DNA from 3 places in the Paraburkholderia caledonica genome. Region 2 is predicted to be linked to each of the others. Evidence: predicted binding sites of a transcription regulator. Region 2 holds the regulator's gene; each other region holds the start of a gene.

Region 1 (8,040 bases), on a different contig from region 2:
CGCCCCGCAACAGCAGCAACGGCAGTCGCGCTAACTCGGCCCAGCGTCTGCCCACCAGCAGCAGCTAGCGTGTAAAGCACGCTGCCTGCTGCCGAAAGCGATCCAGAGAGCCCTCCGGGAAGCTTCCGCACGGCTCCCAGCCCGTGCGGCATCGAGACCCGCCTCGCCGCCCAACTGAGCCGCGCTCAGTCCCACATCTTCCTGAGCCTTGCTCCGATTTCGATCTTTGCCTGCGCCGCCGCGGCAAGCCCCGCGGCCGTCGGCGCCCTGGGCACCGGCACGCGCGGCCATGCATACGCGTCGAACAAGGGCATCAGGTGCGCAGGGATAAAGCGCGTGCGCGACGCCCACACGTGACGATCGCCCATATGCGTCTGGTTGTGCACGTAAAAGCGCTGCGGCACGACGATATGCAGGTCTTCTTTTGCGCGCGTCATCGCCACGTAGAGCAGACGGCGTTCTTCGTCGATTTCCTCTTCGCTGCCGGTACCCAGATCGGACGGAATGCAGCCGTCGACCCCGTTCAGCACGAACACGTTGCGCCATTCCTGTCCCTTTGCCGAATGGATGGTGGACAGGATCAGATAGTCTTCGTCGATGAGCGGCACGCCCGATTCGTCGCTCGTGGCATCGGGCGGATCGAGCGTCAGTTCCGTCAGAAAGCGCTCGCGCGACGCATACGTGCCCGCAATGCTTTCCATCTGCAACACGTCGGCATGACGGATTGCGGCGTCCTCATGATTGCGCTCCAGATGCGGCTCGTACCAGCGCCTCACCATCTCGAACTCCGCAGGCCATGGCGTCTGCCGCCCATACACGCTCGACATCAGCCTGACGAAGGGATGCCAGTCCTCCTGCGCGCGAGGCGGCGGCGCGAACGCGGCGAGCGTGCCGCCCGCGGTGTCGGCGGGATTGCCCACGCCGGCTCGCGCGACGATTTCGTCGAGCACTCTCGCGGCCGTGGCCGGCCCCACGCCGGGCAATAACTGTACGACGCGAAAACCGGCCACCCGGTCGCGCGGATTCTCAGCCCAACGCAGCACCGCCAGTACGTCTTTCACGTGCACGGAATCGAGGAACTTCAGGCCGCCGAACTTCACGAACGGAATGTTGCGGCGCGTGAGTTCGATCTCGAGCGCCGCGCTGTGATGCGCGGCGCGAAACAGCACCGCCTGCGACTTCAGTGTCATGCCCTGCTCGCGCGCTTCCAGCACCTGCTCGACGATATAGCGAGCCTGGTCGGCCTCGTCCGCGACGGTGACGAGCCGGGGCCGTTGCGCCGACGACTTGTCGGTCCACAGGTTCTTCGTATATCGCTCGCTGGCCAGTTCGATCACCGCGTTCGACGCGGCAAGAATCGGCTCGGTCGAGCGGTAATTGCGTTCGAGCGTGACCTGAACCGCAGGCGGATCGAAATGCGCCGGGAAATCGAGAATGTTGCGCACGGTGGCGCCGCGAAACGAATAGATCGACTGCGCGTCGTCGCCGACCACGGTCAGGCCGCGTCCGTCCGGCTTCAGCGCGAGCAGGATCGACGCCTGCAGCCGATTGGTGTCCTGATATTCGTCGACCAGCACGTGATCGAAGCGCGCCGACAGATCGGCGGCAATTGCCGGCTCCGCGGCCATATGCGACCAGTAAAGCAGCAGGTCGTCGTAGTCGAGCACGCTCTGCTTCTGCTTCGCGTCGACGTAGGCCGCGAACAGCATGCGCAGATCGGCTTCCCACTCGCGGCACCACGGGAACGCGCTATCGAGCACCTGCCCGAGCGACGCACCGGTGTTCACGACGCGCGAGTAAATCGCGAAACAGGTTCCCTTAGCCGGAAAGCGCCGTTCTTTCGCCGACAAACCCAGTTCATGCCGCACCAGATTCATCAGATCGGCGGAATCCTCACGGTCGTTGATCGTGAAGGCCGGCGCAAGACCGATCAGTTCTGCATATTCGCGCAAAAGCCGCGCGCCGACGCTATGGAACGTGCCCGCCCATGTCAGCCCTTGCGCGAGCGCGGCGCGCGTGCCGAGCGCCGTCGTGGCAATACGTATGACGCGGCGTGTCATTTCCAGCGCCGCGCGACGCGAAAATGTCAGAAGCAGAATTCTGCGCGGATCAGCGCCCTTCACCATCAGATTGGCTACACGGTGTGCAAGCGTGCTGGTCTTGCCGGAGCCCGCGCCCGCAATGACCAGCAAGGCGCCCGGCGGTGAATGAGGCGTATCGGTGCCGAATTCGACGGCCTCGCGCTGCGCGTCGTTCAACTTCGCAAGCCAAGGGGCGGTATCGGACGGCGACGGCGTTTCTGCGACGGAAAGCACGGTGTTTTAAGGGCGTTGGATGGATCGGGAACGGCGACGCATACTGTATATCCATACAACCCGCGCTCACAAGCGCCCTTTTTTAGCGTGGCTGCTGCGCAGTCACGCGCACGCCGCCCCGCACGCCTACGAGCCGAACAAAAGCAACGGCCCGTGTGCTTTACGCAAACGGGCCGTTTCGTTGAGCAGGTCGCACCTGCTCATGAGGAAGCAGGAACCTACTGCTTCTTCGCGTCCTTCAGAGTGGCCTCGGCGTGCGCCTTGTCGGCGTCGGCTTGGGCTTCGGTCTTTTCCTTGTCGGCCTTGGCTTGCGCGACAGCCGCCTTCTTGTCTGCCTTGGCTTGCTGCTTCGCCGCCTTCTGATCGGCGTGCGTGACCGGCGCCGCGGCCGGATCGCTTGCCTGCGCAAATGCGGCCGACGACAGGCAGCCCGCGATCAGCAACGCGCAAAGCCGCGCGGTCGGGGATTTTGCGGAATTAGTAAATCGAGTGTTGCTCATGCGATTCCTCCTTACCAGTCTCATCAGGTCGAGTCGGGTTCGACGCCGCGGGCTAACCTGAGCCCGCGGCTCCGCCTGCCATTAGTGCTTAACTTCGCCGCCGTCGGTCTGGGCGCCTGCCTGACTTTGCAGGTTCATCTTCATTTCGTTGTCAGCGGCTTGCTTGTCCGCCTTCTTGTTGATCTTTGCGTCGCGCACCTGCTCCTTGTATTCGGACTTGGCAGCCTTCTGCTGTTCCTTCAGCTCGGCCTTCGACGCCTTCTTCGACGCGCGGTACTCCGCGTTAGCCTTCGCGTTGGCTTCGCGCTTTTGTACCAGCGGATCGGGCGAGCCCGAGGCCGTCAGGCGGGTCGGTGCCGGCGTTACCGGCTGCACGCCTTGGGCGGCAGGAGCGGCCGGCGCGACGTCGGCGCCGGGCGACTGAACCTGTACATGGGTATTCATGCCCGCAGCCGGTTGAACGGGCTGCGTGGTCTGCGCAACTGCTGCCGTAGCGGCGAATGCGGTCATGGCGGTACCGATCAGGAGCGTACGAATCTGGGTCATGGCAAATTCCTCTCTAGAGTTGTTGTGGCCGGGTCGAAACGCCCTGCATCGCGCTGCGGCGCGCTGGACGACCTCCCGGTCTGCTCATAGCCGAACTAGATCCGGCAAGCTTTCCTGCTGAGATGAACTTTACGAGTGAAGTCGTGTTGTGACGACCGGTGTTACGCAACGTTTCACTTTCCGACAAACGGATAACATCTGCTTGCATTTGCTTGCGATGCGTTCACGAAACACTGCGCGAGACAACGCGACTTCTTAGGGGCAAGCTTGTGCTTTATGATGCGAACCCCTTGCCTGAAGGTGCAATGCCCATGCCCAACCTCGATTTCACGCTCACCGGCGACTACGTCGAACTTCACAATCTGCTGAAGATCACGGGGCTCGCGGACAGCGGCGGCTCGGCGAAGATGATGGTGGCGGACGGAGCCGTCACTGTGGACGGCCGCGTCGAAACGCGTAAAACGTGCAAGATCCGCGCAGGACAGGTGGTACTGCTCGGCGACACGCGAATCGCGGTCCACGAAGCCTGACGTCCTGCCGCGCTGGTCCCACGAGATTCCGCAGGAAACTCGCGCACCAAAAATGTGCTTAATCCATCGACTTTGCAGCGGTCACGCAATAAGCTGTTGGTTTCGCTAGACGAACGGCCCCGCTGACATCGCCGACCGTGGGCTCGCCGGGAAACCCTGGCGAGCCGCCTCGATCGGCGTCATTACGAGGCTCGTGAACCGCCATGCGACCGCGAGCCCACGCGTCTCTCGTAGAGCGCGCTTCCGTTGCCTTCGGTGCTTCCAGTGCCGCGGCGGTCGCCAGCGGTCACGGCGTCGTCATTCCGTCAACTTTCACACGCTCCATGACTCAATCCGGCTTCACCCGGGTGGCCACCCGTCCGCCGACCTTGTCCCGCCACGCCGCCGACACCGCGCGGCTCGCCGCGCCGCTCGCCATCGCGCAGCTGTCGCAAATGGCCATGGGCGTCACCGACACGATCCTGCTCGGCTCTCTCGGACCGGACGCGCTCGCGGCCGGCGGTCTGGGCGCCAATCTGTTCTTCGTGGTCGTGACGCTGCTGCAGGGCGTGCTGACGTCGGTCAGCGTGAGCGTTTCGCATGCGCGCGGCGCGCAGGACGAAAGCCGCGTGCCGCACATCTACTGGACCGGTTTTGTGTTGTCGGTGTTGCTGTCGGTGCCGGCGTTTGCCTTGCTGTCGTTCGCGACGCCCATCCTGCTTGCGTTCGGCGAACCGGCGCTGCTCGCGCATAACGTCGGCGAGTATGCGGCGGTGCTGCGCTGGGGCGCGCTGGGCAGTCTGATCGGCGTCGGTCTGATGCGCTCGTTCCTGCCGGCGATCGGCGCGGCGCGGCGGCTCCTGTGGGTGTCGCTCGTCAGCGTCGGGGTGAACGGTTTTCTCAACTACGGGCTGATTCACGGCGCGTACGGGCTGCCGCGGCTCGGCTTCCTCGGCTCGGCGGCTGCGACGTCCATCACCGTCTGGCTGACCGCGCTCGTGCTGATGGCGCTGTTGCACCTGCGGCCGCGCTATCGCCATTTCGTGGTCGCCACGCGTCCCAACGTCCCGCTGATGGGCGAGCTGTTCGGTATCGGCTGGCCGGTGGCGATCACCTACGGCGTCGAATCGACGCTCTTCCTCGCGACAGGCCTGATGGTCGGGCTGCTCGGCGAGTCGCAACTGGCCGCACATCAGATCGCGCTGAACGTCGCGTCAGTGGCATTCATGGTGCCGCTCGCGATCGGCCAGGCGGCCAATGTGAGAGTCGGCTTCTGGTCCGGCGCCGGGCAGCCGCTCGCCGCGCGTCATGCGGGCTTCGTCGCGCTGGCACTCGGCGTCGGCTTCATGACGTTGTCGGGAATCGTGCTGATCGCCGCGCCGCATTGGATCGTCGGCCTCTATCTGCACCTGGACGACCCGGCCAATGCGGCGACGGTTACGCTCGCGAGTTCGCTCCTCGGCGTGGCAGCGATTTTTCAGATCGTCGACGGCATGCAAACGGTCGGATCAGGCTGCCTGCGCGGTTTGAAAGACACGCGCATACCAATGATCGCCGCTGCATTCGGTTACTGGGTGATCGGTTTTCCGACCGGCTATACGCTCGCCTTTCATGCCGGGCTGGGTGCTCGAGGTTTATGGTGGGGCCTCGCGGCCGGACTCGCGAGCGTCGCGCTGCTCATGACGCTGCGCTTTCACAAGCTAAGCTTGCGGCGCGTGCCGGTTGCGGCGGACGCGCCGCCTGCCGCATCGGTCTGAACGCGGGTAGCGGACTCGTCGTTGCAGGCACGCCCGCGCTGCGTGACAGGTCCGCTTGCGGACGGGAAATCCGCTCGGGCCCGGCGGCCGGTCTTGCCGCAAATGGGACAATGGCACAGCAAACCAACGTCGCGGTAAACCCGTTGCACGCGCAACCATAGAGCCAGCAAGCTGCCGCCCACAACGCTAAAATGCATGACTTCTTCGGTGCGTGTCGCGAACCCGCGTCCATCCACCGAAGCTCCGCTTGCGCGCCTCACAAAGGACCGCGCTGCCAGCAGGTCCACCATCCGCTGACAACCTGCCGTTCGCTTGCGACTCAACTGCAGCAACCGCGACATAGGGCGCGTCCCGCTCACAGGCACTCGCTGCAGTCCGTGAGGCGCCGCACCCGGCAGAGCGTCGCCGCCTTCAGCGCTGCGCCCGCTTGCGAACGACCAACCTCCGCTTCTCGCTATAAAACATAACCAAGGACCTTGCCCCATGCTTGCCCGCATCACCCGTCTTTTTCCCGTTTGGGCCGTGCTCATTTCGGTTGCAGCGTATTTCTCGCCGGCTTCGTTTACCGGCATCGCTCCGCACGTCACCACGCTTCTGACCATCATCATGCTGGCGATGGGCGTCACGCTGTCCGTCGCCGACTTTCAGCGCGTCTTCACACGGCCCGCGCCGGTGATCGCAGGCATCGTGCTGCATTACCTCGTGATGCCGCTCGCCGCCTGGGTCATCGCGAAAGCCTTGCGCATGCCGCCCGATCTGACCGCCGGCATGGTGCTGGTGGGCAGCGTGGCGAGCGGCACGGCATCGAACGTGATGATCTATCTGGCGCGCGGCGACGTCGCGCTGTCGGTGACGATCAGTGCGTTGTCCACGCTCGTCGGTGTCTTTGCGACGCCGCTTCTTACGCGTCTTTACGTGGATGCGTCGATCGCCGTCGACGTCCACGGCATGTTGATGAGCATCCTGCAAATCGTCGCGCTGCCGATCGTGGTCGGCCTCGTGGTGAATCACCTGTTCGGCAAGACGGTTCGCAAGATCGAGCCGGTGCTGCCGCTGGTCTCGATGGTCGCGATCCTGCTGATCATCGGCGCGGTGGTGGGCGGCACGCAGAAAAGCATTGCGTCCGTCGGCCTCGTGGTGATGCTCGGAGTGGTGCTTCATAACGGCATCGGCCTGCTCGGCGGCTATTGGGGCGGCCGTCTGCTAGGTTTCGACGAAGCCGTTTGCCGCACGCTTGCGATTGAAGTCGGCATGCAGAACTCGGGCCTCGCCGCGACGCTCGGCAAGCTCTACTTCACGCCAATTGCCGCGTTGCCCGGCGCGCTGTTCTCCGTCTGGCACAACCTGTCGGGGTCGCTGCTCGCGGGTTATTGGGCAGGGCGCCCGGCGAAGGGCTCGACGTATGCCGAAGGCGAACGCGGGCTGAACACCGAACGCGTCTGACGGTTTCGAGCCACCGCTCATCGCGGTCCCAGACGCCGCCGGCGTGCCGCGGTGCACAGTCCGGCGGCGCGATTCCCCTTAGAATGGATTTCTCGGCAGCGCGGCTGAAGCATCTGCGCTGCCGTTACGAAAAGCCTGAACAACAAGGGGAAAAAGCGTGCAGTGGCATACAGAACAAAAGCAGACCGCGACGCAACTTAAGCGCGCAATCCGCTCCGCCAGACATTTTTTCTTGCTGTGCTGCACGTCGGCATTTCTGACTGCGTGCGCAACCAAACCTCCCGCCACCGCGTTCGACCGCCCGGTCACTCACGCGTTATCACCGACCGAAAACACGCCGCTTCGCGCGGCGCTTGAACCGCTCGAAGCCGCTCATCCGGGGGAATCGGGTTTCCGTGTGCTCTCGAGCGGAACGGACGCACTGCAGATGCGCATCGCGCTCGCCCGCGCGGCGACGAAAACGCTCGACATGCAGTACTACATCGCGAACGAGGACACCACCGGCAAGCTGCTGCTCGGCGCCGCGCTGTACGCGGCGGATCACGGCGTGCGCGTGCGCATGCTGGTCGACGACCTGAACTTCAAGGACATCGACCGCATCATGGCGGGGCTCAACTCGCACAGCAACATCGAGATTCGCGTCTTCAATCCGTTCGGCAGCGCGCGTGAAGGTGTGTTCGAGCGCACTACGAATGTCTTCACGCAGATCGGCCACTTCACGCGCCGCATGCACAACAAGGCGATGATCGCAGACAACCAGTTGGCGATTGTCGGCGGCCGCAATCTCGGCGACGAATACTTTAACGCGAGCGAAGTCCTGCAGTTCCGCGACATCGACGTGCTCGCCGCCGGCCCGATCACCGCCGATGTCTCGGCGAGCTTCGACGATTACTGGAACAGCAGTGTCGCGTATCCTCTCGGCGTGCTGAACAAGCAGAAATTCGATCGCGAGGAACTCGATCAGACGCGC
Region 2 (8,040 bases):
GATCGGAAGAACGCTTCAGCGCTTGCGCAATGGTTCGAGCAGCGACGACAAACCGTTGTGATCGATCTCGTGCATCAGCGCGAGCAGCCGTCCAATCTCGCCCGGCGGAAAGCCCTGGCTCGCGAACCAGTTGAGGTAATGGCCGGGCAGGTCGGCGATCAGACGACCCTTGTACTTGCCGTAGGGCATCACACGCGTGACCAGCAGTTCGAGGTGTTCGGGATTCATCGTGATGCACCGGCGCAAGGAATGTTGGGCGAGGCGTGCTTGCACTGCACGCCAGCACGGCATTCTAGCCGTGCTGCAGGCATCGCGCGGGCATGGTAACTTGAGCGGTTTATGTTCATATAACTAACAAGGAAAGCTTCCATGGAATACCGCAGACTCGGCGATTCGGATGTACAGGTCAGCCTGATCGGACTCGGCACCATGACGTGGGGCGAGCAGAACACAGAGCAGGATGCGCACGCTCAGATCGACTACGCGCTCGATCATGGCGTCAACCTGATCGATACCGCAGAGATGTATCCGGTGCCGCCGCGCGCCGAGACGCAAGGTTCGACCGAGCGATTTATCGGCACGTGGCTCGCGAAGCATCGCAGCGCGCGCGAGAAAATCGTGCTCGCTACGAAGATCGCGGGACCCGCGCGCCAGCCGCATAACCCGCGACATATCCGCGGCGAGACCAACCAGTTCGACCGTAAAAACCTCACTGAGGCGCTGAACGACAGCCTGAAGCGTCTGCAAACGGACTACGTCGATCTATACCAGTTGCACTGGCCGGACCGCAATACGATGACGTTTGGCCGTCCGGCCTATCCGTGGGTCGACGATGAATACACAGTGCCTATCGACGAAACGCTTTCCGTGCTCGCCGACTTCGTCAAGGCGGGCAAGGTGCGCCATGTGGGCGTATCGAACGAAACGCCGTGGGGCGTCGCGCAGTTCCTGCGCGCGTCGGAAAAGCTCGGCTTGCCGCGTATCGTCAGCATCCAGAACCCGTACAGTCTGCTCAACCGCACTTACGAGGTGGGGCTTTCCGAATACGCGCACCGCGACAACATCGGCCTGCTCGCGTATTCGCCGCTGGCGTTCGGCTGGCTGTCCGGCAAGTACGAAGGCGGCGCGCGGCCGGCTGGCGCACGCATATCGCTGTTCGAGCGCTTCCAGCGGTACAGCAAGCCCCAGGCGATCCAGGCCACCACGCGTTACGTCGAACTGGCAAAGCGCCATCACATGTCGCCGGCCCAGTTGGCGCTTGCCTTCGTCAATAGCCGGCCGTTCGTCACGAGCAATCTGATTGGCGCGACCTCGCTCGATCAGTTGAAGGAGAACATTGCGAGCGTCGACGTAAAGCTGTCGCAGCACGTGCTCGATGAAATCGACGCACTGCATCAGCTGCAGCCGAATCCGGCGCCCTGAGTTCGCTGGGACATGCAACGAAAGGCAAATGTCCCTCCCTGTCGGCAAATCACGACCTAAACTGTGGTGAGCAGGACGGGCTTCTGCCTTCGTGTCGTGCTTTTGCGCGTGGCGCGGCGCGCACGAATGGTAGGATGCAGCCCGGAATTCGGCAGCGGCGGCGGGTTTTCAGCCGCACTGTTCACACTCGGCGATAGCACTCAGGACATCGAATGGCGCAACAAAAAACGAACCCAAAACTCGAGCAGGCGCTGACGCGCGGGGACCTTGCGATCCGTCAGGCGAATTCGGCGCGGGCCACCGCGCTGCTGCGCGCGCTAGCCAAAATGATCGTTGATGCTTCGGCGACGATCGGCGTCGAAGCATTCACACTGATTCCGGACGGCGACAAGATTTACGATCCGGCCGACGGTCTCTGGCCGCAAGAACTGCAGATTTCGCTCGACGGTCCGGTCGAGGACGCCGATCCGGACGAGATCCGCACCGTGCGGCTGATCGCCGACGATCCGGGCACGATGTTCCGGGTGGAATGGCAGCGTGCCGATGGCAAGATCGGGCGTCACGAAGGCGGCCCGTTTGCAACAGTCGCGTTCATCTCGGACGTCGACATTCCCTGGACCGACGAAGAGGACTGAGCTCGCGTCCGTGCAGCAAATTCATTCGTGGGCGCTGACCTATCGGGTCAGCCGCCCTCGAATTGTCCGCGCCTCTCTGGACGCCGGGCACGAGTTACTTCAGCACGAGTTACTTCATCAGCCGACGCCGAAACAGCACGGTGGCGACGATAAACCCTCCTACCGCATAACCCGCCAGCACGGCCACGTGCCACAGGGCGTTGTCGAGCGGGCGACCAAGCATCGCAGGCCGTATCAGATCGACCGCGTGCGCCAGCGGCAGGACCTCGGCCGCACCACGCGCGGCGGCAGGCAACTGCGAGATCGGGAAGAACACGCCGGAGAGCAACAGCATCGGCGTCAACACCAGCGTTTGATAAAACATGAAAAAGTCGTACGACGGCGCGAGCGCGGTCACGACCATCGCGACACTTGCGAACGCGAGGCCGGTCAGCACGATCACGGGCAACGCGAGCAGCACTGACGGAAAACTGGCGTAGCCGAGCGCGCCCGCCACCAGCATGATCGCGGCGCCCGACAGGACCGACTTGCTGGCCGCCCAGATCACTTCGCCAAGCACGATATCGCCGAGCGTCAACGGCGTGTGCATGATTGCTTCCCACGTGCGTTGCACGTGCATGCGCGAGAAGCCCGAATACATCGACTCGAAACTCGCGGACATCATGACGCTCGACGCAACGGTGCCTGCTGCTAGGAACGCGATATACGACACGCCGTCGACGCGGCCGACCATCAGCCCGAGACCGAAACCGAGGCCGAACAGGTAGATCATCGGATCGGCGAGATTACCGAACATGGAGGCGAGCGCAAGCTTCTTCCACACAAGGTAGTTGCGGCGCCACACTGCGATCCAGTTGACCGCGTTCGCGGGCAACGCGGCGAAAGGGGCCTGCATGGGTGGCGTGGCTTCATTGCTTCGATAAGTGCGTGCATCCATTGCGTGTCTCGTGCAGTGTCGATGGAAGTCAGTCCTGCATCTCGCGGCCGGTGAGACGCAGGAACACATCCTCGAGATTCGCCGGGCGGTGCAGATAGCGCAGGTCCGCTCGCTGCTTCAGTCGCGCATGCACTGGCCCGGCGTCGTTCACATAACAGAAGAGCGTCTCACCGCTGATCTCGGTTCGCTGTGCGAGCGGCGCAAGCTCATCGCGTAATGCGAACGGATCGGGGCCGAAAATCTCGATGACGTCGCAGCCGATTTCCGACTCGATCAGCTCCCTTGGCGCACCTTCCGCAATCTTGCGTCCTTCTTCGATCACGCACAGCCGGTCGCATAGCCGCTCGGCTTCTTCCATGAAGTGGGTGGTCAACAAGATTGTCTTGCCACGCGCGAGCAGTGAGCGCAGTCGCTCCCAGATGAGATGCCGTGCCTGCGGGTCGAGGCCGGTAGTCGGCTCGTCCATGATCAGCACATCGGGATCGTTGACGAGCGCCCGCGCGAGCGTGAGGCGCCGCTTCATGCCGCCCGACAGTTCGCTCACACGCGCGTCGGCCTTGCTCTCCAGCCGCGCGAATTCCAGCAGCGACGGCACCATCGCGCGGCATTGCGCGGCGCTCAGGCCGAAGTAGCGGCCGAACACCAGCAGGTTCTCGCGGACGGTAAAGTCGGGATCGAGGTTATCGAACTGCGGCACCACGCCCACGCGCGCCCGCGCGATGCGCGCCCGGCCGGGAATCGGCTCGCCGCACAGGCGGATCGAGCCGGCGTCCGGCGTGGCAATGCCGAGCAGCATGCGCAATGTGGTGGTCTTGCCGGCGCCGTTCGGTCCGAGCAGGCCGAAACACTCACCGACGTCGACATGAAACGACAGTCCGTCGACAACTTTCTTTTCGCCGTAACTTTTTTCAACCTGCTGGAATTCGATAGCGGTGTCGGGCATGGATAGGGATCGAGGCTCAGGCAAAAGAGGCGAATCGACGGGAAGGCTGCTCATTCTAGGTCATCAGCCGGGAAATGGCGGTTTAAGGAGCGCCCCGCGCTGTGGCTTCTTGCACTGCCGCAAAGGCGTCGCCGGCGTTGTCCTCACCGAGCGTGCCTCGTATGCACAAGGCCGGGGCGTGCAGCAATCGCACTTAGCGTTTTCCATCCCTTGCAAGCTGAATTGCGGCGCACCATGATTGATTCAGACCGCGCTTTTGCGGAAAGGGGAAAACGATGGCGAGCTACCAGAAAATCCTGCTGTGCTATGACGGCTCGCGTGAAGGCCGCAAGGCTCTGCGTTGCGGCGCGGACCTTGCGCTGGATCTGAAGGCGCAAACGCATCTGCTTTCGGTGGTGGACATGCGTTCGAGCATTGCGCAAAGCGCGGGCCTGCTGACGGACGTCGCATGCGGCAGCTTCGAAAAGACGGCGCGGGACATCCTGCAAGAGGGCGTGGACTGGCTGACCGAGCGCGGCGTCAACGCGCAGGGTCACTTTGCGTTCGGCCATCCGATCGACGAGATCGCCAATCTTGCCAACGAGTTGCACGTCGACCTGGTGGTGGTGGGCCACCGTTGCCGCACAGGCTTGTCCCGATGGTGGATGGGTGCTGGCAATACACCGCTGCTCGACCGGGTGTCATGCAGCATTCTGGTCGCGTGCTCCTCAGCGCATGAGCAGCAGCAGGAAGCGGCCTGACGATGCGGTTCGGGCGCACGGCCACCCGCGCCAGGCATGCAGCCTTCGTGCGGGTGCTTCGTGCGGGTGGGTGCTCGTGAGCTTTGGGCCGGATGAACGCGGAGGACGGAGTAGCGGGCGGCGTGTGCATTGCGAGTGCATTGGGTCAAATCGGCCGCGTGCGCGTTCGATCTGACAAGCCGCGCCTGGCGCTCACTCGTTCAGATTGACCGCCGCCAGCTTCCACGTGAAAAGACCCTCGCGCATGAAGATGGCGGAGTAACGCGCGTCCCCCGCACCGTGCTGGTATGTGACGGCGAACTCGTTGAGGCCGCGGTAGCCGGCTGTGGTTTGCGGCGGTTGCGGCGGGGTGGCCCTATTAACCGCGTTGCCGTTCGGATCACCCGTAGTGCCGCCGGGCGCGCCGCTGTCCGCACCGGACGATGCGGGGGCGGGCGCATTGGCAGCAGGCGGATTGCCGGTGACCGGCGCGGCGTTGGGCCGCTCACCCGGCTCGCCGCGCGGCGGCATGCCGTTCAACAGCGCGGCCACGCCGTCGGGTGTTGCATACGCGTCGACGAGCGGGCCGATCAACGCGACGCCAATCATCGCGCCGATCGCAGCCAACGGATTGCCGTTTCCGTGTGAGTCCAGCCGCCGCGTCAGCAAGCCGGTGACTTGCTGCTTCAGGCTCTCGCGCAACGCAGGAAAATCGACATACCGATTCACCGTCTGCGCGTCACGTGCGTCGGCGGCGCGTTTGAGGTTGTTGAGCGCGATATACGGGGAGGCATAAGCGAAGCCCAACGCCGCGATCAGCGCGATCACGATCAACGTGACGGTAAGCGTGACTGCAAGCGGACGGGCGCTGCGCTTCCTGGGTGTTGAAACTGCCATCGAGCGGAAAACTCCTTCAGGTGTGATCTAACGTGGACCGCAACCGCGCTGAAACGATCCGTGCGCTGCCACAAACCATGTGAGCGACGCGCCCCACACCTCACAACTCATCAAGACTCGAACACCGCACCGTGGACGTTGGTTTCCTCGGCGATGCAACGGTCAATCATGCGGCACACCGCGTCTACAGTGCCGACCATGATGAGCCGCGACGGCCCGTGGTACACGCGCACAGGCGCACGGCGCTCGGGCTCGGCAGTATTGAGCCCCGAGTTCAGCGACACGCGGGCGAATGCCGGCAGTGACGATGGCAACGCGGCCTGCCGGTCGGACCCACGAGCGGGCGAGTCGAACAGCGACGCGGTAGCGGCCGTGGACGCTTCGATCAGTGAGCAAGGTACCAGCTTGCGCAGATGGCGCAGACGGCCGAACTGGCGAAACGGCAACAGGCGGGCAAGGCGTTCCATGAGTCTCTCCGGGCGATTCAACATGAGTACTGCTTTAGTCGGTGAGCAGGCGAGCGGTTGGCTAATGACGCACTGAGCTTGTCGCTCATTGCGCCAAACCCGTGCTGTCAGAATTCGCCCGGGCGGATCAGCCCGACAGCGATGCCTTCCAGCGCGAAATCCGCACTGCCTGTCTCAACGAAGATGTTCTCGTAATCGGGGTTCTCGGCAATCAACTCGATACCGTTCGCGCGGCGCTTCAGGCGCTTGACCGTGACGTCGTCGCCAAGCCGCGCAATGATGATCTGGCCGTCTTTGGCCTCGCTTCTTTTCTGCACCGCGAGCAGATCGCCGTCGAAGATACCCGCGTCGCGCATGGACAGCCCGCGCACCTTGAGCAGGTAGTCGGGCTTGCTCGAGAAGAGCGCCGGGTCGCACGCATAGTGTTGGGCGATATGTTCCTGCGCGAGGATCGGGCTGCCGGCGGCAACCCGGCCGATGAGCGGCAGCGACAGTTGCATGATGCTGGCGTGCGGCAACGTGAACTGATGCGGCGCCTCGTCCGGGCCAGCAAGCAGGCGAATGCCGCGCGACGCGCCGGCCGCGAGTTCGATCACGCCCTTGCGTGCAAGCGCCCGCAGATGCTCTTCAGCCGAATTGGCCGAGCTGAAGCCCAGTTCGGCGGCGATTTCCGCACGCGTGGGCGGAAAACCGGTGCGCTCTATGGCCCGGCGGATCAGATCGAAAACCTGCTGCTGTCGTGCGGTGAGTTTGGTCATGGCGCCACTGTATGGATGAACAGGTGCCTGTATTTTTATACAGTATCCGGCGCAATTCAAGCTTTACTTTAAGTTTGCGGCTCGACCCCTCGCTGCAACGTCGTAAATCGACGTCAAGACATCCGTTTTCATGTCGCAACGCCTTATCTGGCTGTCATTACCACTTTTGCGTATTAAAAAATGAATAAACATTATTTTTAATGATGAAAGCCCCTGGATAGACTGGCCTCCAGTCGCTCATGTGCACGTGACCCGACGCAAAACAACACACGCTGTTTCAGCGCACCAACACGCGGAGAACTTGGCATGAACAATCACGAAGCGGGCCGGGCAGGCAGGAGCCGAAAACTTATCGCAGCGCTCGCGTTCGGCGCGGCAGCCGCGCTTGGCGTCCTTGGCGCGGCGGCCCAGGCGCAAGCCGCCGACACGACGCTGCTCAATGTGTCCTACGACCCAACTCGCGAGCTCTACCAGGATGTGAACCAGGCTTTCGCCAAAGAATGGAAGGCGAAGACCGGCGAGACCGTCACGTTCAAGCAGTCGCACGGCGGCTCGGGTGCGCAGGCGCGCTCGGTGCTCGACGGCTTGCAGGCCGACGTCGTGACGCTCGCGCTCGCCTATGACATCGACGCCATTGCGAACAAGGGTTTGATCGATAAAGGCTGGCAGAAGCGCTTGCCCGACAACGCGTCGCCGTACACGTCGACGATTGTGTTTCTGGTGCGCAAGGGCAATCCCAAGCACATCAAGGATTGGGACGATCTGACCAAACCCGGCGTGTCGATCGTGACGCCGAATCCGAAGACCTCGGGCGGCGCGCGCTGGAATTATCTCGCGGCATGGGCGTATGCAGCGCATCAGCCGGGTGGCAATGACCAGAAGGCCAAGGAGTTTGTCGGCAAGCTGTACAAGAATGCCGGCGTGCTCGATTCCGGAGCGCGCGGCGCGACCACCAGCTTCGTGCAACGCGGCATCGGCGACGTGCTGATTGCGTGGGAAAACGAGGCGTTCCTCTCGCTGAAGGAATTCGGTCCGGACAAGTTCGAAATCGTCGTGCCGTCCGTGAGCATTCTGGCCGAGCCGCCGGTGGCGGTGGTGGATAAGGTCGTCGACAAGCATGGTACGCGCAAGCTGGCCGAAGCGTATCTGAACTTCCTGTACAGCGAGCAGGGCCAGGAAATCGCCGCGAAGAACTTCTACCGTCCGCGTTCGAACAAGGTTCCGGCCGAACTGACCTCGAAGTTTCCGAAGCTGAAGCTGTA
Region 3 (8,040 bases), on a different contig from region 2:
CACTCATCCACCCTATCGGCCGGATTCCACACCGGCGCCGCTCAATGCATATGGGCGCAGCAAGCTGGACGGCGAGCAGGCGTTGACCGAGACGACCGACCTGGGCTGCGTGCTGCGCTTGCCGCTGCTGTACGGGCCGATTGTCGATTGGTCGGAATCCGCCGTGACGAGTCTCGTGCCGGCCATTGCCGCGTCGGCATCGGCGCAGGGCCAGGCGGCCAACATGGACGCATGGGCGATCCGCTATCCGACCTTCACGCCGGACGTCGCGTTTGTGATCCGGCAGATGCTCGAGCGTCACGCCGCGGGTGACGCGATTCGCGGCATCGTGCAATGGTCGGGCGACGAACCGATGACCAAGTACGAGATCGCCATGCGCCTCGCGCAAGCGCTGCAACTCGACGCGCGGCTCGTGCCGCAACACACGCCGGCCGATGCGACGCCGCGTCCGCATAATTGCCACCTGGCGTCGGACCGGCTGGAGCAACTCGGGATCGGCCGCCGCACGCCGTTCGATACGGCAATACGCGAGGTGTTGGCCGCCTTTCCGTGGCGCGGCGATACATCCGCCTGAACCGGATGCGCTGAACGTTGACGACCGCTCGAAGCGCACCAGCGTCTCAGCAAAAATTCCTGCTAACGGAATGCAGCCCGCCCAGCAGATGCGACATATCGACGAGCCGTTGTGCCACCAGATGCCGGACCTCGCCCTGGCATTGCCATACTCCATACACAGCCAGCAGCGACGCACTGAGCGCTTCCTTGCGTTGCTTCTCGAGCAGGCTTGGCCACACGATGACGTTCACGTTGCCCGTTTCGTCTTCGATCGTCACGAACACCACGCCTTTCGCGGTGCCGGGACGCTGCCGCACGGTGACAAGACCGCAGCCTCGCGCAAGCCGGCCGTCGCGATAAGTGCGCAGCGTCGCAGCCGGCATCAACCGGTTTGCAAGCAACTGCGGGCGTAACAGTTCCAGCGGATGGCGGCCGAGCGTCAGACCCACTGAGCGGTAATCCGCCACGATGTCGTGTGCTTCGGAGGGCGCGCCGAGTTCGGGCGTTTCGTCCTCGACGGCCGCGATTGCAAGCATGTCCTTGTCCGGCACGGCAGCGACCGACTGCCAGAGCGCCTCGCGCCGGTTGCCGGCAAGCGAGACCAGTGCATTGGCGTCCGCCAGGATATGCAGGTCCCGGCGATCGAGCGCCGCGCGACGCGCGAGGTCTTTCGCGCTTGCGAACGGGCGCACCGCACGCGCATTCTCAATCCGCTCGGCTGTGCCTTCCTTCATGCCACGTAGCAGCGACAGGCCCAGACGCACCGCAGGCCGTGCGGCATCCGCAATACGCTCAAGAGACGAGTTCCACCCACTGATAGTCACATCGACTGGCAGTACGCTGACACCATGCCGTTGCGCGTCCTGCACGAGTTGCGATGGCGAGTAAAAGCCCATGGGCTGGCTGTTGAGCATGGCGGCCAGAAATGCCTCGGGCTCATGGCATTTGAGCCAGCTGCTCGCATACACGAGCAGCGCGAAACTCGCGGCATGACTCTCCGGAAAACCATATTCGCCAAAACCTTTTATCTGTTCGAAGATGGCTTCCGCAAACGCAAGGTCATAGCCCCGCTCCTGCATGCCGAGCACAATGCGGTCATAGTATTTGCCGAGACCACCCTTGCGTTTCCACGCCGCCATCGCGCGCCGCAACTGGTCGGCCTCGCCCGCCGTAAAGCCCGCGGCGAGAATCGCGACCTGCATCACCTGCTCCTGAAAAATCGGCACGCCGAGCGTGCGGCCCAGCGCGGTCTCCAAATCCTTGCTCGGGTAGGTGACCGGCTCAAAGCCCTGGCGACGTCGCAGATAAGGATGAACCGCACCACCCTGAATCGGACCCGGCCGCACGATGGCCACTTCGATCACCAGGTCGTAGAACGTTCGAGGCCGCATGCGCGGCAGCATCGACATCTGTGCGCGCGACTCGATCTGGAAGACGCCCACCGTGTCGGCGGCGGAAATCATGTCGTAGGTTGCATCGTCTTCTGAGGGAATGTCCTGCATCTCGAAGCGCTCGCCGCGCTGCTCCGACACGAGGTCGAGCGTGCGCCGAATGGCCGACAGCATGCCGAGCGCAAGCACGTCGATCTTGAGCAGCCCCAGCGATTCGAGGTCGTCCTTGTCCCATTGGATGACGCTGCGCTCTGCCATCGCGGCGTTCTCAACGGGAACGAGGCGCGTGAGCTTGCCCCGGCTGATGACAAACCCGCCCGAATGCTGCGACAGATGCCGCGGAAAACCATACAGTTGCGCGGCGAGCGTGGCCCACGCGCGGATGAGCGGCGTTTGCGGGTTCAGCCCGCATTCCTCGAAGCGCTTCAGCAGGTCCGCACTGTTATCGAACCAGTGATGCGACTTGGCGACCGCATCGACTATCTGCATATCGACGCCGAGCGCCTTACCCGTTTCGCGCAAGACGCCACGCGCCCGATACGTCGAGACCGCAGCGGCAATCGCCGCGCGGTCGCGACCGTACTTGCGATAGATGTACTGAATCACTTCTTCGCGCCGCTGATGCTCGAAGTCGACGTCGATGTCAGGCGGCTCCCCGCGCTCTTTCGAGATGAAGCGCTCGAAAAGCATGTTGCCGCGCGCGGGGTCGACTTCCGTCACGCCGAGGCAATAGCAGACAGCCGAATTGGCCGCCGATCCGCGTCCCTGACACAGAATGTGCTGACTGCGCGCAAAGCGGACCAGGTCGTAGACCGTCAGGAAGTACGGTTCATATTGCAGGTCGGCAATCAGTTCAAGTTCGTGCTCGATCTGCTCCTGCACGTGGTGCGGAATGCCCGACGGAAAGCGCCGTTGCGCGCCGATGTACGTCTCCTGCCGGAGATAAGCGGTCGGCGTAAAGCCGGGCGGTATCAGTTCATCGGGATATTCGTAGCGCAGTTCGTCGAGCGAGAAGGTGCAGCGCGCGGCGATGTCGACTGTCGCGGCAAGTGCCTCCGGCGAATACAGATTGGCCAGCCGCAGCCGCGAGCGCAGGTGCTGCTCCGCATTCGGCGCAAGCTCGTATCCGCATTCATGAACCGGCTTGCCGACGCGAATGGCGGTTATCGTGTCCTGCAGCGGTTTTCTTGAACGCACGTGCATGACCACTTCGCCGAGTGCGACCACCGGCACGTCCCGGTTGCGCGCGACGAATTCGACCGCGCCGCGGTGAATGTCGTCCATCGCCCGCTGATGAAGCACGAGGCCCACCCACGCGCGTGCGGGAAAGGTCTCGTCCAGCCATTCGACCTGGGCATCGAGCACATCTTCTTTTGCCGGGAAGGTCGGCACGAGAATGGCCAGGCAGTCCGGCAGGCCCAGCAGGTGCCGGTATTCCTTCTCCGGTCGCGACAGGTCCTGCGGCGTGAGCCGGTATTCGCCCTTCGGCGCGCGCGTACGCGCCAGCGTGATGAGTTCGGACAGATTGCCGTAGCCCTCGCGATTTTTCGCCAGCAGGATGAGTCCGAATGCCGGCGAGCCGTCGGCGTTCACCAGACGAAAGTAGGAGCCGATGATAAACGGCAGCTTCGCTTCTTTCGCCGCGACGTGCGCGCGCACCACACCGGCAAGCGAGCACTCGTCGGTAATGGCAAGCGCCGAGTAGCCCAGTTGCGCGGCGCGCTCAGCGAGTTCCTCGGCGTGCGACGCGCCACGCAGAAACGAAAAATTGGAGAGGCAGAAAAGCTCGGCATACGCCGGCAGCATGCTGAAGGTGGCATCCATGGCGCGTCATCCGAAAAGGCCATGAAGGAACCACCGCTGGTCTTCTTCGGCGTCGCGGCTGCTGACACGTTCGCGGTAAATCCAGTAGCAGCTCTGGTCGTCTGCCTGAGCGACGAAGTAGTCGCGCGTCACGAGTTCGCCGTCGAACCAGCCCGCCTCGATACGCTCCCCCGGCGACACCATGCGCAGCGGCGAGCCATAGAACGGACGATGCTGGCGCATTATCAAGCGCACCGGCGTATCGAGCATCCACGTGGGCCTCGGCAAGCCTTCCGGTATGACTGCGGGCTTCACCGGTTGCGTCACCGGCACCCAGCAGTTGGCGACTTCCGGCCGATGGTCGGGACTCGGCGCGGGCCGCAGCACGTTCTCGTCACCCAGCCGGGCGACCAGCAGTTCGAGTAGCCGTGCATGATCTTCCTTTGAGCCGCCGGGCTCGGGAAAAAGCGTATCGGAAGCCGGCGCAGCGGACTCCACTTTCGAGGCGTCCAGACGCAATGCGATAACCGGCGCGGTGAGCTCGATGCGATGCAAGCGCTCCTTCAGCAGCCTCACCAGGTGTTCTTCACGCCACGTTGGCTCGCCGAGGGCAATGTCGATGATGGTGGGTTCAATGGCGTCGCGCCCCCGCTCGTGCTCCAGCAACAAACGTATTGCGGTAACCGCCAACTGCTTTGCGCAGAGCCAGCCGCACAACTGCACGATCAGCCGATGCGCGCCGAACACGGCGCCGTCCGCATGTTCGAGCCGGTCGGGCATTTCGATGCGCGCGGAAAACGTGGGCGGCAGTTCGAGCCAGTCGAAGAGTTCCGGCGCGGTGCCGAATGCGCGGTCGAGCGAATCGAGCAGGTGTTCTCCGCAGCGCCGCTGCAACCCGGCGCGCGGCAGCCGGCGAATGTCGGCGATGGTTTCGCAGCCGAGCCCCGCGAACCAGTCGGCGAACTCGCGCACCTCGGGGACCGCGATCATGGGCAGCGCGGCGAGGCGCTGCTCGAGCGTGGACAGCTTCAGCACGCGCCGCGCGCCCCGCCCCTTCGCATATCGCGCCAGCAGCCACGCGCCCTGGCCGGTCGGCGCGGCGCTCACGCGCGCGGTGAGACCGAGCGTGGCAAGCAGCGCCTTCGCCTCGCGGCACAGCGCAAGCAGTCCGCCAAAGAGGCGCAGGCTCGCGCCTATTTCCACGACGACGGTCGCTTCATCGAGCAGCGCGACCTCGGGCGAAAAGCGCATTAGCGCCACGCCGACCTCGCGTTGTGCGGACTGCTCGCGCGCGAAGTCGCGTTCGTGCATGTCCGTCTCGGGCGACAGCGTGAGCACGCCCCCGCGTTTCATGCCGAGCCTCACTCCGGCCGCGCGCGCGACGCTGTCCGCAATCACGACCTTGTCCTTCTCGAGCACCACACTGCCGTGAGCGGGCTCAGGCGACCACTTCGGCCTGAAAACTTCGAGCGGCAACTTCGGCAGGTGAACGGCGAGGAAGACGCGCATGTCGTGACAGCAGAACAGGAGTGGGTTGAAGGGGAATCGACAGGGGCTCCGCGCGCGAGGGCCCTCGTCGTTTCACGATGTCGACGGTCAGGCCGTCGGCAGATGGTTTGAGCGCCAGCCGCAATAGCGCCGGCGACGCGTCCTGAGCGCTCGCGAGCGGCCGCACCATGACGAAAAGCGTCTCCGACGACTGCGCCGCCAGATGCAGGCGCCGAAGCGACGAAGCCTGCGCATACTGCGCCCAGAAAATCAGCGCACCGCAACTGCCGGCACGCAGAATCTGTTCTGCCGACCACAGCGCGTCCGCCGTTTTCTGCGCCTTGACGCGCAGCACCTGCTCAAGCGACAAGCCGATGTAGCTGAGCCCGAGGCCGTCCGGTGTATGCGGGGGCTGGACGAACGCAATGGGCCGGTTGCCCGCTGCACTGAGCGCCGGACGTAGCAGCCGCAGCTCGCCGACACCCGGCTGCTGCACGAGCAGGTCGACCAGTGCGCCCACTGGCCAGCCGCCACCGGGCAGTTCAGCCGATAGCGCCGGATAGCCGGTGTCGACCACCTGCCCCCGGCCGCGCGCAAGCTGGGACGCCCGCCACAGGGACGGGTGTATCGCTTCGGGCGGTGGAGAAGAGGCAGTCATGGACGAAAAAACCTGTATGGATGTACAGTATCCTACACGGATTTTCGCGACGGGGAACAGGCACTTTTTTTGGGAACGAATGAAAGGACAGGTATGTGCCCAAGCTCGTGGGGCATCCATTCCAGATAAAACGCCATACAGCAGGCACTTCCCGACGCACACCGCCATTGCGGCGATGTGCGGTCTGAATCTCAATGAACGGGCTGAAGCGCTGGAATCAAACCCGATCCAGATTCGCCGAAGCAAACGCCCAGTTCAAATGACGCGACACGGTCGCGACCAGGTAATCCGGCCGGCGATTCTGATAATCGAGGTAATAGGCGTGCTCCCACACATCCACCGTCAGCAGCGGCGCCTGACCGCGCGTGAACGGGGTTTCCGCATTGCTCGTCTTCACCACCGCGAGTTCGCCTCGATCGACCACCAGCCATCCCCAGCCGCTGCCGAATTGCGACGCCGAAGTGGCCACCAATGCTTTGGTCAACGCTTCCGTGGAGCCGAACTTGCGCTGGATCGCCGCCTGCAGCTTCTCGCTCGGCGCGCTCGCATCCGGACTGAGCGAGTTCCAGTAGAAATTGTGATTCCACGCCTGCGCTGCGTTGTTGAACACGTCGACGAGCGCCGGCTGATCGTGCGACTGCATGATCAGTTCTTCGAGCGACGCATTGGCGAGCGGCGTGCCGGCCAGCAGCTTGTGCAGATTGTCGAAGTACGCACGATGATGTTTGCCGTAGTGAATCCCGATCGTACGTGCCGAGATAACCGGTTCGAGCGCGTTGTCCGCCCACGGCAACGGCGGCAGAGTTTGCGGCGACGCGCCGAGATACGCCGGCACCCCACGCGAGCTTGCAGCCGTTGTAGCGGCCTGCGTGCTCGCGCCGAATGACATCTTCGAAAGCAGCACACCGACTGACGCCAGCGATCCGGTTGCCATCAGACGACGGCGCGACAAAGACGATTTGAGCATGTTTGAAATCCCCAGTAATGTGGCGCGGCGCTCATGATGTCCGCCGCACTCACACAACATTCCACGCTATCTGGCTATTCCATCGCGGCGGGGAATTATTTGCCCGCTTCTAACGGGACGATTGGGACGATTGGGAGCCTTGCGGCGCGTCGCTCTGCTGCTTCGCTTCGGTCTTCTGCTTCGCGTCGTTCCGCTGATTCAAAACGCGCTTCTGCTTCGCATGGAGCTTCTGCTTCACGGCGAGCTTCTGCTCGAAGAGCGGCTTGCCGAATTCGAACGCCTTCGTGTAATCCGCCGTGTCCGGTTCGTCGTCTGTCGGCGAGCGCGGGATGTTGTCGGTTCTGCCACTCGTTACCGGACGTATGTCGAGCTTCAGACCCGACACCTGGCGCTTGACGGTGTCCGCGACCTTGCCGATGACAGCAGGCGTCACAGCACCCATCGGCTCGACCCCGTGTGTCGCGAACTGCGTGCGCAGGCCACTATCGGGCGTGAGAAACAGCGGACCTGCCGGGACCTTTTGCTCTTCGTCCTGATATTCCGTCAGCTCGTCGCGGTCGTTGAACCACAAGACGCAACCAAGGCACGGCGGCTTGGAACCCGCGGCGCGACCTTCCTTCAACATCTCGGGATAGTGCTTTTCGATCGTCAGCCTCACACTGATCTCGGCGTGGTGCCGGGACGGGTTGTCGGTCACGGTCAGGACGACATCGGGATTTTCGCCGAGCCAGTTGAACAGCTTCTGCGCGCGGCGCAGCTTGTCGTCTGTATTGAGCGACGGCGAAGCGCCGCTTTGCGGCGCAGTACGAAGTTTTTCGGCAATGAATTCGCCGAGATGGTCCCTGAGCCTGGCTGCATCGCCGTAACGCCTCTGGAGCTTCTCGTTCGCTTCGCCATTGTTCATCGACATCACAATGCGATTGCTCGCACGGGACGCAACGGCCTGCAACTCGGTTCCGTGCAACTTCGGATTCCCGTCCAGAATGAAGCCCGCGAGTCGCGTCGAAGTCCGTTGACTATCGGAGTCATTCCTCGAGTATTTCCACTGCTCCGCAACGTCTTCTGGCGCGACCTTCGGGGCGCCGCCCTGGGTCTGCAAGCTCCACGCACGAAGTCCGCCGGACTTCACAGCGCCGGTTATCTGCTCGTGGAGCAACTGCGCGTTGTCGTCGGGCTCG

Evidence for each region. The regulator LexA, encoded in region 2, represses DNA repair genes until DNA is damaged. The targets are predictions, from matches to a motif close to ACTGTATNNNNATACAGT.
Region 1: a site for LexA is predicted at 2,358-2,375, ahead of H281_RS0122255 (ATP-dependent helicase). Genes of this name have one in related genera too.
Region 3: a site for LexA is predicted at 5,907-5,924, ahead of imuA (translesion DNA synthesis-associated protein ImuA). Genes of this name have one in related genera too.

Annotation. Positions count from the first base shown of each region.
Region 1 is NZ_KB911041.1:32,870-40,909, reverse strand. Features, by position in the region: gene H281_RS0122260 (DUF4088 family protein) at 1-34, shown strand, start outside; gene H281_RS0122255 (ATP-dependent helicase) at 186-2,315, opposite strand; gene H281_RS0122250 (hypothetical protein) at 2,534-2,815, opposite strand; gene H281_RS0122245 (hypothetical protein) at 2,897-3,361, opposite strand; gene H281_RS0122240 (RNA-binding S4 domain-containing protein) at 3,673-3,891, shown strand; gene H281_RS0122235 (MATE family efflux transporter) at 4,215-5,627, shown strand; gene panS (ketopantoate/pantoate/pantothenate transporter PanS) at 6,111-7,070, shown strand; gene H281_RS0122225 (phospholipase D family protein) at 7,228-8,040, shown strand, end outside.
Region 2 is NZ_KB911034.1:857,274-865,313, forward strand. Features, by position in the region: gene H281_RS0103975 (DUF3820 family protein) at 16-228, opposite strand; gene H281_RS0103980 (NADP(H)-dependent aldo-keto reductase) at 370-1,422, shown strand; gene H281_RS0103985 (hypothetical protein) at 1,635-2,057, shown strand; gene H281_RS0103990 (ABC transporter permease) at 2,167-2,994, opposite strand; gene nodI (nodulation factor ABC transporter ATP-binding protein NodI) at 3,023-3,937, opposite strand; gene H281_RS0104000 (universal stress protein) at 4,213-4,677, shown strand; gene H281_RS0104005 (DUF2939 domain-containing protein) at 4,870-5,553, opposite strand; gene H281_RS0104010 (hypothetical protein) at 5,664-6,020, opposite strand; gene lexA (transcriptional repressor LexA) at 6,128-6,778, opposite strand; gene H281_RS0104020 (sulfate ABC transporter substrate-binding protein) at 7,085-8,040, shown strand, end outside.
Region 3 is NZ_KB911043.1:167,394-175,433, forward strand. Features, by position in the region: gene H281_RS0125635 (dTDP-4-dehydrorhamnose reductase family protein) at 1-574, shown strand, start outside; gene H281_RS0125640 (error-prone DNA polymerase) at 621-3,770, opposite strand; gene H281_RS0125645 (Y-family DNA polymerase) at 3,777-5,258, opposite strand; gene imuA (translesion DNA synthesis-associated protein ImuA) at 5,188-5,895, opposite strand; gene H281_RS0125655 (superoxide dismutase) at 6,113-6,730, opposite strand; gene H281_RS0125660 (hypothetical protein) at 6,972-8,040, opposite strand, start outside.